DNA from 2 places in the Enterobacter hormaechei subsp. xiangfangensis genome. Region 2 is predicted to be linked to the other one. Evidence: predicted binding sites of a transcription regulator. Region 2 holds the regulator's gene; the other holds the start of a gene.
What was found. The regulator Fur, encoded in region 2, represses iron uptake genes when iron is present. The targets are predictions, from matches to a motif close to ATAATAATGAGAACNACTATCAA.
Positions count from the first base shown of each region.

Region 1 (7,253 bases), 1.4 Mb from region 2:
TGAAATGCAGATTATCCGCAACTTTATTGGCCAGGCGGATAACGCCGATCACCCACAGAAAAAGAAATATGGTCGGGTAGAGATGGTTGGTCCTTTCTCGGTTCGGGACGGGGAAGACAATTATCAGCTCTACCTGATTCGCCCTGCGAGCAGTTCCCAGTCCGACTTCATCAACCTGCTGTTTGACCGTCCGCTTTTGCTGTTGATTGTCACGATGCTGGTCAGTTCCCCGCTGCTATTATGGCTGGCGTGGAGCCTGGCGAAACCGGCGCGTAAGCTGAAAAATGCGGCGGACGAAGTGGCGCAGGGCAACCTGAGGCAGCATCCGGAGCTGGAATCCGGGCCGCAGGAGTTCCTGGCCGCCGGAACCAGTTTTAACCAGATGGTCTCTGCTCTTGACCGCATGATGACCGCGCAGCAACGCCTGCTGTCGGATATCTCCCACGAGCTGCGGACGCCGCTCACGCGCTTACAGCTGGGTACCGCCCTGCTGCGCCGCCGCAGCGGTGAGAGCAAAGAGCTGGAGCGTATTGAGACGGAAGCGCATCGCCTGGACAGCATGATAAACGATCTGCTGGTGATGTCGCGCAATCAGCAGAAAAACGCGCTGGTGAGCGAAACGGTGAAAGCCAATCATCTGTGGCATGAGGTGCTGGACAACGCGGCGTTTGAAGCGGAGCAGATGGGCAAATCCTTCACCGTTAACTTCCCGCCGGGCCCGTGGCCGCTCTACGGTAACCCCAACGCGCTGGAAAGCGCGCTGGAAAATATCGTGCGTAACGCCCTGCGCTACTCGCACACGAAGATTGAGGTGGCGTTCTCGGTGGATAAAGACGGGATCACCGTCATCGTCGACGACGACGGTCCTGGCGTCAGCCCGGAAGACCGCGAGCAGATTTTCCGTCCGTTCTACCGTACCGACGAGGCACGCGACCGTGAATCTGGCGGTACGGGACTGGGTCTGGCGATTGTTGAAACCGCCATGCAACAGCACCGTGGCTGGGTGAAAGCCGATGACAGCCCGCTGGGCGGGCTCAGGTTAACGCTGTGGCTGCCGCTGTATAAGCGTTCGTAACCGTATGTGCCGGGTGGCGGCTTCGCCTTACCCGGCCTACTTTCTGCGGGAACTATTTCCCCCATAATCTCCGCGAACTGCTCTCGATCTTGCCGCTTATCCGCCGCTTCTGCATCGTTCTGGTCCAGCTGGTGGATAATCCCGCCGCTGACAGCAGACGGTGATACTGATCGTCATCAAACGGCATATGCCAGGCAATTGCGCAGGCCTCGTACACCGACACCTCACTCAAACGCGAAGCCAGCTCAAGCGGCGCATCCGCCGAAACCTGTCCCGCCTGCACAACGCGATACAGCCAGCCGGTTTTACCCGCGTTTTGCAACTGGGCCGACATATCCTGAATGCCGAAATGGTAATTAAGCTTAAAGCACGGTGAGCGCGGCTGGGTGACCTGAATCAAAGCATCGCCCCAGCGGTAAATATCGCCGATAAAGACGTTCTTCTCCGTCAGCCCCTCCGTTGAGAGATTTTCGCCAAACGCGGGGGCGACGAAGAGGTCAGCCTGTTCAGGAAATTCGGTTTTCCAGTGCTGATAGTGCTCGCGGGGATAATGGCACAGCGCGCGATCGGGCCCGCCGTGGATTTTCTTTTCAGCCTGCTGGTCACCCGCAAGCCCGAGATCGGTCAACGTCAGCTCACCGTCGACCTGCACTTTGGCGATGGCACTCGGGCGGCTGCCTTCGTACTCCCTTACCTTGCCTGTAAACACATTCACCGGGTAATGCATCTCCACTCCTTCAGATACAAAAAAAGCGAGTCATCAGACTCGCTTCTCACAGGCGTCAATGCAACCTTATTTTTTAGCGGCGAAACGCGCTGCTGCTTCGTCCCAGTTCACTACATCCCAGAAGGCTTTGATGTAGTCAGGGCGACGGTTCTGGAACTTCAGGTAGTAAGCGTGTTCCCACACGTCCAGACCCAGAATTGGGAAGCCGGATGCGCCAGAGATAGCTTCACCCATCAGCGGGGAGTCCTGGTTAGCGGTAGAAACGACCGCCAGTTTGTCACCTTTCAGGACCAGCCACGCCCAGCCAGAGCCGAAACGGGTTGCAGCGGCTTTTTCGAATTCCGCTTTGAAGTTGTCAACGGAACCGAAGTCACGCTCGATAGCCGCTTTCAGGTCGCCCTGAAGGGTGGTGCCGGTTTTCAGGCCTTTCCAGAACAGGCTGTGGTTAGCGTGACCGCCCGCGTTGTTGCGCAGCACGGTTTTCTTGTCTGCCGGCAGCTGGTCCAGCTTGGTGATCAGCTCTTCAACAGGCAGATTAGCGAACTCAGGCAGGCTTTCCAGCGCGGCGTTCGCGTTGTTCACGTAGGTCTGGTGGTGTTTAGTGTGATGGATTTCCATCGTCTGCTTGTCGAAATGCGGTTCCAGTGCGTCGTAGGCATACGGCAGGGATGGCAGTGTATAACTCATAATCCTCTCCATTATTGTCGGGCGGCACAGCTGTTAATGCCGCGTAAGCAGTTGGTTCATTATAGTTAATTAAATGATATTGAAAATGATTATCAATGCCGTAGTTTTTATAAGGTTATTCGGTTTTTGATAAATGACAAAATTGTGAGTCTGCTCACGTGTTTAACGTGCTGATTGCCATCCTGAACAAAAGTGCGGCAACCTTCTGAAGGTTCCCAAACCGCCTCATTTTTACACTCATCAAGTCGGCGGGAAGCCTCCGGCTATAAAAACGATGAGGATGTAAAAATGAATCATGCGATTACGATGGGTATCTTCTGGCATTTGATAGGCGCGGCCAGTGCAGCCTGTTTCTATGCCCCGTTTAAAAAGGTGAAAGGCTGGTCATGGGAAACCATGTGGTCCGTTGGCGGTACCGTGTCCTGGCTGATTTTGCCGTGGACAATCAGCGCCATGCTGCTGCCCGATTTCTGGGGCTACTTCTCCTCCTTCAACGCCTCCACCCTGCTGCCGATATTCCTGTTCGGCGCGATGTGGGGCATCGGTAATATCAACTACGGCCTCACCATGCGCTACCTCGGCATGTCGATGGGGATTGGCATCGCGATTGGCATAACGTTGATTGTTGGCACCCTGATGACGCCAATCCTCAACGGCAACTTCGATGTGCTGATCAACACCCAGGGAGGGCGAATGACCCTGCTGGGCGTGCTGGTGGCGGTGATCGGCGTGGGCATCGTCACCCGCGCGGGCCAGCTGAAAGAACGCAAGATGGGCATCAAAGCCGAAGAGTTCAACCTGAAGAAAGGGCTGCTGCTGGCGGTGATGTGCGGCATCTTCTCGGCGGGCATGTCGTTCGCCATGAATGCCGCCAAACCGATGCACGACGCCGCTGCGGCGCTGGGCGTCGATCCGCTGTACGTTGCCCTGCCAAGCTACGTGGTGATCATGGGCGGCGGCGCGCTGGTAAACCTCGGCTTCTGCTTTATTCGTCTGGCAAAAGTGAACAACCTGTCGGTAAAAGCCGACTTCTCGCTGGCAAAACCGCTGATCGTCACCAACGTCCTGCTCTCCGCCCTTGGCGGCCTGATGTGGTATCTGCAATTCTTCTTCTACGCCTGGGGTCACGCCAGTATTCCGGCGCAGTATGACTACATGAGCTGGATGCTGCACATGAGCTTCTACGTGCTGTGCGGCGGGCTGGTTGGGCTGGTGCTGAAAGAGTGGAACAACGCCGGGCGTCGTCCGGTTGGCGTGCTGAGCCTGGGCTGCGTGGTGATTATCATTGCGGCCAATATCGTCGGCCTCGGCATGGCGAACTGATTACGCTGCCTTTCGACTGCGATGACGCCACTGAACCGGCGTCATCCCCACCTCACGGTTAAACACCACCGAGAAGTAGTTACTGTCCTCAAAGCCGCAGCGCATCGCCACTTCACTCACCATCAGCTCCGTATGCTGTAACAGGTACTGGGCGTGGCAGATGCGCAGCTGGCGCAGATAGTGGTTTACCGTCATCCCCGTCTGGGTGCGGAACTGCTGGCGCAGCGCGCGCTCGCTGCACTGCTCCTGCTCGCAGAATTTTTCCAGCACGAAACTCTTGTTCAGACTGCCCGCAAGCCGGGTGATGAGCTTATCCAGCAACGCTTCCTGCATGGTGGCAGAGGGATTATCCGTAGCGTAACGATGGCGCTTCAGGGTCATCACCAGCTGGGCGAAAAGCAGCTCCGACATCTGGTTTGCCACCGGATCGCTCTTCTGGCTCTCCTGCTCCAGCTGGGAAATCGTCTGGCGCACCTGAGCCATGCCGTTGCTGCTTAAGCGCCAGTGCGGTTCGCCTCTGGCATCATGAAAACCGGGGATATTGCCCGCCCAGTCGACATTCAGTTTAAGTCTGTCGGGGCAATAGATGACGTTCTGCAACACCAGATCGTTAACCGAGGCGTAGGAGTGTTTGTCTTCAGCGCGGATGTAGAACAGGTCTCCGCGCGTGATGCGGTAGGGACGGTCGTTGAGGACGTGCAGGCCATTGCCCCGCCACACCAGCACCAGCTCGCAAAACTCGTGGGTGTGCTCGGCGAAGACGTTTTGCGGGTAGCGGTCGGCCACCGCGACGGCCTGACTCGCGGAGGCAAAAAAATCATCTTTGCGAAGAATGAGCTGAGCAGCCACACCACAACCTCTACGGCGAATAACCGGACATTATTAGCCTTTTTGCAGCAAAAAAACGGTGACTGCCCTCGCGTTACTGAAGCAACGCGTCTTTCCCCTGACGAATATCGCGCGGCGACCAGCTAAACTCCCGGCGAAACAGCGTCGAAAAGTGGTTACTGTCGCCGAAACCGCAGCGATAGGCGATATCGGTGACGCTTTCGTCGGTATGACGTAAAAGGTGACGCGCTTTGATCAGGCGCAGACGGTTAAGGTAACGCTGCGGCGTCAGGCCGGTATGCTGCTTGAGCTGACGATGCAGCGTGCGCAGCGAGAGCGAAAAGTCATCCGCCAGCGTTTCCCAGCAGACATCTTCGGCGAAATGATCTTCCAGCCATGCCATCAGCTGATTCAGGCGCGCGTCGTTATTTTCCAGCCCTTCCACCAGGCTGCTGCGCCGCAGCAGCACCAGCAGCTGCATAAACAGCAGCTCGCGGGTAGCAATGGCGTGCGTCTCCTGTCCATCCTCGCTCTGCTCCATCTGGCTCACCAGCTGACGCACCTGCTGCAACGTGGACTGATTCACCCGCCAGTGCGACGGATAATGGCCGTCCTTCTCCTGCGGCAACAGCTGATTCAGCCCGGAAAGAAACTGGAACGCATCCGGAGAACGATAGAGCACATTGGTCAGGCACAGGTTGTCGGTATGTTCATACAGGTGCCTGTCGTGATCGCGCACGAAGCACACCGTACCGCCGCTGATGGTATACGGCTGACCGTTAAACACGTGGATGCCCGTTCCGTGCTCAACAATCACAATTTCATGAAAATCATGATGATGCTCCGGGAACGCAGCCTGAGGCAGCCGTGGCTCAATCGCGACCGGCGAAGCCCCCGTAGGAAAAAAATCGACGCTGTGCAGTACGGTCATAACGGCCCCCACCAATGAGAAAAGTTCTCAAAATAGTAATTAAGGCCTTTCACGCTCACCTTAAATTTTTGACAGCAAACCGCGCAAAAGCTGTCGGTTTTTCAAGAAACAGGCGGAAAGATCGGGAAATGCGGTCAGCGTCACACTGCCTGCAAACCCCGCCATTACTGGAAACTGTGAACTCCCTCACGTTCATCTTTGCTTTCTTGCCAGCGCGAGATTTGGGCTGTCAGTGGCGAGAAGGTGGCTATTTCTTCCCTTTCTTACACTCCTCGCTAATGACTTAAGAAAGGACCCGACCATGACTTTTCGCCATTGTGTGGCTGTCGATTTAGGCGCATCCAGCGGCCGTGTAATGCTCGCCACCTGGGACTGCGACCTGCACACCCTTACGCTTCGCGAAATGCACCGTTTCGCCAATTGTCTGCAAAAACAGGACGGTTTTGTTACCTGGGATATCGACGCCCTGGAAGCAGAGATCCGCACCGGACTTCACAACGTCTGCGAAGACGGTATTCGCATCGACAGTATCGGCATTGATACCTGGGGTGTGGATTACCTACTGCTGGACCGTCACGGCGAACGCGTCGGCCTGCCCGTCTCCTACCGCGACAGCCGCACCGATGGGCTAATGGCGCACGCCATCGCCCAGCTTGGCAAGGAGAACATCTATGGTCGCAGCGGCATTCAGTTTCTGCCGTTTAACACGCTGTATCAGCTGCGCGCGCTGGTTGAGCAACAGCCAGAGCTGGTCGAAAAGGTGGCGCATGCGCTGCTGATCCCGGACTACTTAAGCTACCGTCTGACCGGCAACATGAACTGGGAATACACCAACGCCACCACCACGCAGCTGGTCAACATCAACACCGATAACTGGGATGAACATCTGCTGGCCTGGACGGGCGCCTCGCCGTCCTGGTTTGGCGCGCCAACCCATCCGGGCAATGTGATCGGCCACTGGCTTTGCCCGCAAGGGAATAAAATCCCCGTTGTCGCCGTCGCCAGCCACGACACCGCGAGCGCGGTCATTGCCTCGCCGCTCGCCGGCAAAGATGCGGCCTACCTCTCATCCGGCACCTGGTCGCTGATGGGCTTTGAGAGCAAAACGCCCTACACCAGCGATGCCGCGCTGGCCGCGAACATCACCAACGAAGGCGGTGCCGAAGGGCGCTACCGGGTGCTGAAGAACATCATGGGCCTGTGGCTGCTCCAGCGGGTGCTGAAAGAGCAGAACATCACCGACCTGCCCGCGCTTATCGCGGAAACCGAAACGCTGAAGGCCTGCACCTTCCTGATTAACCCGAACGACGACCGCTTTATCAACCCGGCGCACATGAGCGCCGAAATCCAGGCCGCCTGTTTTGAAGCGGGGCAGCCGGTACCTTCCCGCCCCGCCGAGCTGGCGCGCTGCATTTTTGACAGTCTCGCCCTGCTCTATGCCGACATCCTGAGCGAGCTGGCTGACCTTCGCGGCAAACCGTTCACACAACTGCATATCGTGGGCGGCGGCTGCCAGAACCAGCTGCTGAACCAGCTCTGCGCGGATGCATGCGGCATTACCGTGGTGGCAGGTCCGATTGAAGCCTCCACGCTCGGCAATATCGGCATTCAGCTGATGACCCTGGACGAACTGTCCAACGTCGACGATTTCCGTTCGGTGGTGACGGCGAATAACAGCCTGA
Region 1 covers NZ_CP017183.1:4,545,103-4,552,355, forward strand. The annotation lists gene cpxA (envelope stress sensor histidine kinase CpxA) at 1-1,075, shown strand, start outside; gene yiiM (6-hydroxyaminopurine reductase) at 1,128-1,802, opposite strand; gene sodA (superoxide dismutase [Mn]) at 1,869-2,489, opposite strand; gene rhaT (L-rhamnose/proton symporter RhaT) at 2,778-3,812, shown strand; gene rhaR (HTH-type transcriptional activator RhaR) at 3,813-4,661, opposite strand; gene rhaS (HTH-type transcriptional activator RhaS) at 4,735-5,571, opposite strand; gene rhaB (rhamnulokinase) at 5,873-7,253, shown strand, end outside.
Region 1: sodA (superoxide dismutase [Mn]) is a predicted target of Fur. The motif match lies at 2,563-2,585, and genes of this name have one in related genera.

Region 2 (7,253 bases):
GGTCAACCTGGCGGTGGTGACGAACATCATTCCGTACATTTTGTCGATGGCGGCGCTGGTGATTATTCAGAAGGTGGCGAAGGTTGATCCGCGCAAAGCCCGTGCGGCCAATATTGTGGCGCTGATTGGCGCAATTTACAGCTTCTATGCGCTCTATTCCTCCGGCCAGGAAGCGATGCTGTATGGTGCGATGGTGACCTTTATGGGCTGGACGCTGTACGGTCTGGTGTCGCCGAGATTTGAATTGAAGAACAAGCACAGTTAGGTAAAAGCAAAACGGCAACCCTGAGGTTGCCGTTTTTAGTGTTTTCTCTCTCTCCCCGTGCGAGAGGGCCGGGGTGAGGGCATCAGCCCGCACCAAACACCACTTACGCGTTTTTCAGCACTTCGCTGACAATCTCTACCGCTTCTTTCTCAATCTGCTGACGATGCTCAGCGCCGAGGAAGCTTTCGCAATAGATTTTGTACGCATCTTCCGTACCGGATGGACGCGCGGCGAACCAGCCGTTTTCGGTCATCACCTTCAGGCCGCCGATGGATGCGCCGTTACCCGGTGCCGCCGTCAGACGCGCGGTGATCGGGTCACCTGCCAGGGTGCTGGCGCTGACCATCTCCGGAGAGAGTTTTGACAGAGCTGCTTTTTGCGCAGACGTGGCGCCAGCCTGGATACGGTTATAGCTTGGCGCACCAAAACGTTCCGCCAGCTCGTTGTAATGTTCCTGCGGGTTCTTACCGGTGACCGCGGTGATTTCCGCCGCCAGCAGGCACATGATGATGCCGTCTTTATCGGTTGACCATGGGGTGCCGTCGAAGCGCAGGAAGGATGCCCCCGCGCTCTCTTCACCGCCAAAGCCGAAGCTGCCGTCGTGCAGACCGTCAACAAACCACTTGAAGCCCACCGGCACTTCCACCAGCTTGCGGCCCAGCGCATCGACCACACGGTCAATCATGGCGGAAGAGACCAGCGTTTTACCCACCGCGACCTCTTTGCCCCACTGCGGACGGTGCTGGAAGAGATAATTAATGGCCACAGCCAGGTAGTGGTTCGGGTTCATCAGCCCAGCCGGGGTGACGATACCGTGACGGTCGTAGTCCGGGTCGTTAGCAAACGCCAGATCGAACTTGTCGCGCAGCGCCAGCAGGCCAGCCATTGCGCATTCGGAGGAGCAGTCCATACGGATCGCGCCGTCTTTGTCCAGGTGCATAAAGCGGAAGGTCTGATCGACGTGATCGTTCACGATGGTCAGATCCAGCTTGTAGTGCTCGGCAATGCGTTTCCAGTATTCAATACCGGAGCCGCCCAGTGGATCCACGCCCAGCTTCAGACCGGCTTTCTGGATAGCGGCCATATCGACGATATCCGCCAGCCCTTCCACGAACGGCTGAACCAGATCCTGCTCTTTCACGTGGCCGGAGGCCATGGCTTCATCCAGTGAGATACGCTTCACGCCGTTCAGACCGTTAGCCAGTAACGCGTTGGCGCGATCTTCCACCACTTTCGTGACGTTGGTATCCGCCGGGCCACCGTTTGGTGGGTTGTACTTGATGCCGCCATCTTCCGGTGGGTTGTGGGACGGGGTGATCACAATGCCGTCAGCCTGCGCGCCACCTTTTTTGTTGTGTACCAGAATAGCGTTAGACACCGCAGGCGTTGGCGTGAAACCGTTGTTCTCCTGAACAATCACGTCTACGCCGTTCGCCGCCAGCACTTCCAGCACGGAGATAAAAGCAGGTTCAGACAGGGCGTGGGTATCTTTCCCTACATAGCACGGACCGGTGACGCCATTTTTGGCGCGCTCTTCCGCGATGGCCTGAGCAATGGCCAGAATGTGCGGTTCGTTAAAGCTGTGGCGCGCCGCGCTGCCGCGGTGGCCAGATGTACCAAACTTCACTGCGTGTTCTGCGTTGCCCACCACCGGTTTCAGCACGTAGTACTGCGCGGTCAGTTGAGCGACGTTAATCAAATCGCGTTGTTGCGCAGGTTGTCCTGCACGGCTGTGATTTGCCATTGCCTGGTCCTTCTGATGCAAGGGTTAAATTGTACCGCAAACCTTTTCGATCAATTCCGCCGGGAACTGCATGGACTGCATGATATGTTCGATCATGCTGCACTTGCGGCCCGTATTGGTATTGGTGATCACCCAGTATGGCGTACCGGGAACGTGTTTGGGTTTGGTTTGGTTGCCATTTTGCAGCAAGGTCTGCTCGTCGCCTGCGAAATAAACGCGCGTGCGACCGTGCAGCGACTCTGTCGCTTCTGCAAATGCGTTGTTATCCAGTGAGTAAAGTGTAGACAGCACCAGCATAAAGCGGTTAACGGCCTTTTTCTGCTCGGCATATTCATCGGACAGCAGCAGCTCGCGCATCGCGCGCACTTTGTCCTTTGCCGGCATGACGGCAGGTTTTACTTGTGCAACAACGCTCGGCTGAGACACGACATCTTTAGTGACAGGAGTGGGCTGTGAGGCGGCGGAAATTTTAAGCATGCGCCGTAAAATGTCGGACGCGCTCTCCCCAATATGCCGCGTCTGGCTGGCAATATACTGATAGAGTTCGTCATCAACTTCGATTGTTTTCATCTTAATCCAGTGCGATATCTTATCTGAATACAAGTCGTTGAGATTATAAGGTCAAATCCCAACAGCGGATAGCGTCAAACCAGGTTGGCGGCAAAAGTCAGATTAAACTGGATCCTTGCCCCCGGGCGGCAGAATGGTCAACATGATACCCTAACCTGACAAACCTAAAAAAAGAACTTTGCCATGAAATTGAATACCCGAGCGCAAACTGCACAATCGCCGAACAATAATTCTCCCATCGTACTGGTTCACGGCCTGTTTGGTAGCCTGGATAATCTGGGTGTGCTGGCGCGCGATTTAGTGACCGATCACGAGATCCTCCAGGTTGATATGCGCAATCACGGTCTTTCAGGGCGCTCGGAGGAGATGACCTACGCAGCCATGGCGCAGGATCTGCGGGACACCCTCGATGCGAATAATATTCAGAAAGCGACGCTTATCGGGCATTCAATGGGCGGTAAAGCGGTGATGGCGCTCACTGCGCTGGCACCTGAGCGAATTTCCGGGCTGGTGGTCATCGACGTTGCGCCCGTCAATTACGACGTTCGCCGTCACGATGAGATTTTTGCCGCCATCAATGCGGTCACCGAAGCGGGTGTCGCAACCCGCCAACAGGCGGCTGCCGTTATGCGCGAGCATCTTGATGAAGAAGGCGTGGTCCAGTTCCTGCTGAAATCGTTTGTTGACGGGCAATGGCGCTTTAACGTCCCGGTGCTGTGGGATCAGTATTCGCATATTGTGGGCTGGGAAGCCGTCCCCGCCTGGCCGCACCCTACCCTTTTTATTCGCGGCGGCAACTCCCCTTACGTCACTGACGCGTACCGTGACGCGCTGCTGGCGCAATTCCCGCAGGCTCGCGCTCACGTCATTGCGGGTGCCGGGCACTGGGTCCACGCGGAAAAACCGGATGCCGTCCTGCGCGCCATTCGCCGCTATCTTACTGATACAGCGAATTGATTAAAAAGCCAGCGACCGGAAGACGACGGGCTTCCAGTCGTTGGCGTGTGGATTTGGGTGATGTATGATGGCGCGCTTATCGCCCGGGCATTAGCAGGGCGGCGTGTTTCCCCCGAAGTCTCAGAATCATGGCCAAAGAACAAACGGACCGTACGACACTAGATCTGTTCGCGAATGAGCGTCGACCGGGACGACCGAAAACGAATCCGCTTTCGCGCGATGAACAGCTGCGTATCAATAAACGCAACCAGCTTAAACGCGATAAAAATCGTGGGCTTAAGCGTGTCGAACTGAAGCTGAATGCCGATGCCGTCGATGCGCTTAACGAGTTAGCTGACGCGCGCAACATCAGCCGCAGCGAACTGATCGAAGAGATGCTGATCGCCCAGCTTGAGACGTTACGCGGCAAGGCGTGAGTCAGAAAATCCCCAATATTACCTTTTTCATGTAGCACAGAGTGCAGTCCTGCGTGATAGCTGTTTCCGCAGGGTTGCCTGTTCTGCTATTATTGCCCTTATCCGTGGACAATTTGCGCCACCATACCATTAAGTTTCAAGAGGTTATTTTACTCATGGCAATCATCGGCATTTTCTTTGGCAGTGATACCGGCAATACTGAAAATATCGCAAAAAACATTCAAAAACAGCTCGGTAAAGACGTTGCTGATGTGCATGACATCGCCAAGAGCAGCAAAGAAGATCTCGAGGGCTATGACATCCTGCTGCTGGGCATCCCCACCTGGTACTACGGTGAAGCACAGTGTGACTGGGACGATTTCTTCCCGACGCTGGAAGAAGTAGACTTCAACGGCAAGCTGGTTGCCCTGTTTGGCTGTGGCGATCAGGAAGACTATGCTGAGTATTTCTGTGATGCGCTGGGCACTATTCGCGACATCATTGAGCCACGCGGTGCGGCGATCGTCGGTCACTGGCCAACGGCGGGTTACCATTTCGAAGCTTCCAAAGGTCTGGCAGATGACGATCACTTCGTTGGCCTGGCCATTGATGAAGACCGTCAGCCAGAGCTGACCGCTGAGCGTGTAGAAAAATGGGTTAAGCAGGTTCGTGAAGAGCTGAACCTGGACGATATCCTTAACGCCTGATATCCCTGCGGCGCAACTCCGGTTGCGCCCGTTTTCCAGGTAAAACCGATTAAATTAATTGCTACAAACTTTTAACTTTTTCGCCCAGACCTGTACAATATCCCCCTGGTAAAAAGTGGGTGCCATCGAACAAGTTTGTTGGTGATACCACGTTTTTATAAGCATACTTTGCTTGAGACTTGCAGTTTTCATTTAGCCATGGCAGTTCTATAATGAGACGCATTATCCCAAGTGCATTTTCTGTCACTTCTTCTTTTGAAGTGAATCGTTTAGCAACAGGACAGATTCCGCATGACTGACAACAATACCGCATTAAAGAAAGCTGGCCTGAAAGTAACGCTTCCTCGGTTAAAAATCCTTGAAGTGCTTCAGGGGCCAGACAATCACCATGTCAGTGCGGAAGACCTTTATAAGCGTCTTATCGATATGGGTGAAGAGATTGGGCTGGCAACCGTCTATCGTGTGCTGAACCAGTTTGATGACGCGGGCATTGTTACTCGTCATAATTTCGAAGGCGGTAAATCCGTGTTCGAGCTGACTCAGCAGCACCACCACGATCACCTGATCTGCCTCGACTGTGGCAAGGTCATTGAATTTAGCGATGATTCCATTGAATCGCGCCAGCGTGAAATCGCCGCCCGTCATGGCATCCGCCTGACCAACCACAGCCTGTACCTGTACGGTCACTGTGCTGAAGGTGATTGCCGCGAAAATGAACATGCGCACGACGCAAAATAAGTGAGTGTTCATACTCTGAGCCAGCCGTGAGGTTGGCTTTTTTTTGCCTGAAAAAAGCCCGGTGACGCTGCGCCACCGGGCGTAAAGCAACTTATTTATTGTTATTGCGTATCTCGTTCCAGATCTTATCGCAACGCTTCGCCACTTCCTGATCGTTACCGGTTTTACGCGCCTGAATACAGGCCTGGTAATCCATTACGCGAACGTTTTCCTGCGTGGCGAATTGCTCATGGGCTTTGTCTTTTTTCAGCACGTTCAGCACGCTTTGACAGGCCTCAATCTTCTCAGGTGAACCCTGTGCGGTATTGATGCACGCGCTGTAGGCCTCTTTCAGACGGGAGTCCTCTTTCGGCACCTGATCCTGCGCGCATGCCACCAGCCCGAAGGTCAGCAACGCAACGATTACCCTTTTATTCATCATGTTCAGTCTCCATAACGGCGGGACACCGCCCGCCGCAGCATTCCTCAGAAGATGGTAAATGGCGCAATGACCATGAATTTCACGTCACGTTCATCCTGGAAGATGTTGCCGTAGCCGCCCGCGTAGCTCGGGATATCGGAGTGGTTGTCATACTGGGTGAAGTGCAGTTTGAACATCGTGCCTTTCGCACGGCCCTCCTGAAGGGTATAAATCGCATCCAGACTGTATGAAGACTCTTTCAGACGGTAGTTCGGATCGTAGTACGCGTCTGGCGTTGCCATATCCCCGGGCTTCGCATCCCAGGCGTACGCGTAGGATGCTCCCACTGCCCAGCCGGGCAGGTTCCAGTTTTTCAGGTCATACATTGCCCCGAAGAAGACCGCCTTTTCGCCGTCGGCGTTAAAGTCAGAGCGGTTATCCCACCAGATATCCAGACGACCGTTAGAGGAGGCGTAGGTAGGCGTCATACGTTGCAGGAAGTAACCCTGCTGCCCTTCTGCCTTGACCCATGTTCCCTCCAGACGCAAATCAACCTGACCTACCTTGTAGCCGAAGGTCAGCGCCTGTAACCACGCGGTGCCGTCATAGATATCATTTACGCTGCCATCACTGACCTTGTCGCGCGTACCGTAGAACTGATAGCTGGTGCTCAGCGGGCTACCCGCGATATCAAATTTGTAGCTGGCTTTAGCAAAGTACTGATCGATATAGCCTTCAGCCTGACCAAATGCAGCTTCCAGCACCAGATCGTTTTTAAAGTCGTACTTCGCTCCCAGCGAGTGGAGATAATCAACTTTGGTTTTTTTATCGTTCTGATAGAACTTGTCCATCTCAATGTGCCACGGCGCTTTGTACTCGTTGGTCCACATATAGGAGAAGCTCAACGCCCCCGCATCGCCGTAGTCAAAATTAGCACCGGCTTCCGCCCCCTGATAGGTGCCTGGCATAAAGCTCCAGTGCGGCGCTAACAGCGTCTGACCGGTTGGCTGGATATAACCTCCGCGCGCCCAGACCGGACCATATTTGAATTTTGCAGCCGCTTTATACAGGCTGATTCCGCTTTTATCGCCGGACCAGTCTTCGTCGTAGGCTTTATTGCTGGAGGAGAACGCAATTTCGTTCGGATGGCCGCTGTCGCCATTTTCGGCCATTTCAATTGCGGTGAACGCTGCAATATCGATCCCGAACATATCGGCGGCATATCCCGACTGGAAATCAAGGTTGGCGTTCCAGGTCGAGTGAGAAAGGTTGGTTTTGTATTTATCTTCAGTGACGTCTTTACGGTCACGCTCACGCTGCCAGTAATAAATACCGCCCGTGAGGGTGGAATCTTCGATGAAACCTGCTGCTTTTGCCTCTGGCGCAACCACCAGGCCCGACATTGCTGTCACACCGGCGATAGCCAGCGCCAGCGCACTACGTTTGCCACTGAACGTACGCATAGATTATTCCTCTT
Region 2 covers NZ_CP017183.1:1,328,453-1,335,705, reverse strand. The annotation lists gene potE (putrescine-ornithine antiporter) at 1-265, shown strand, start outside; gene pgm (phosphoglucomutase (alpha-D-glucose-1,6-bisphosphate-dependent)) at 369-2,009, opposite strand; gene seqA (replication initiation negative regulator SeqA) at 2,034-2,579, opposite strand; gene ybfF (esterase) at 2,763-3,536, shown strand; gene ybfE (LexA regulated protein) at 3,665-3,952, shown strand; gene fldA (flavodoxin FldA) at 4,108-4,638, shown strand; gene fur (ferric iron uptake transcriptional regulator) at 4,930-5,376, shown strand; gene chiQ (ChiQ/YbfN family lipoprotein) at 5,468-5,794, opposite strand; gene chiP (chitoporin ChiP) at 5,842-7,239, opposite strand.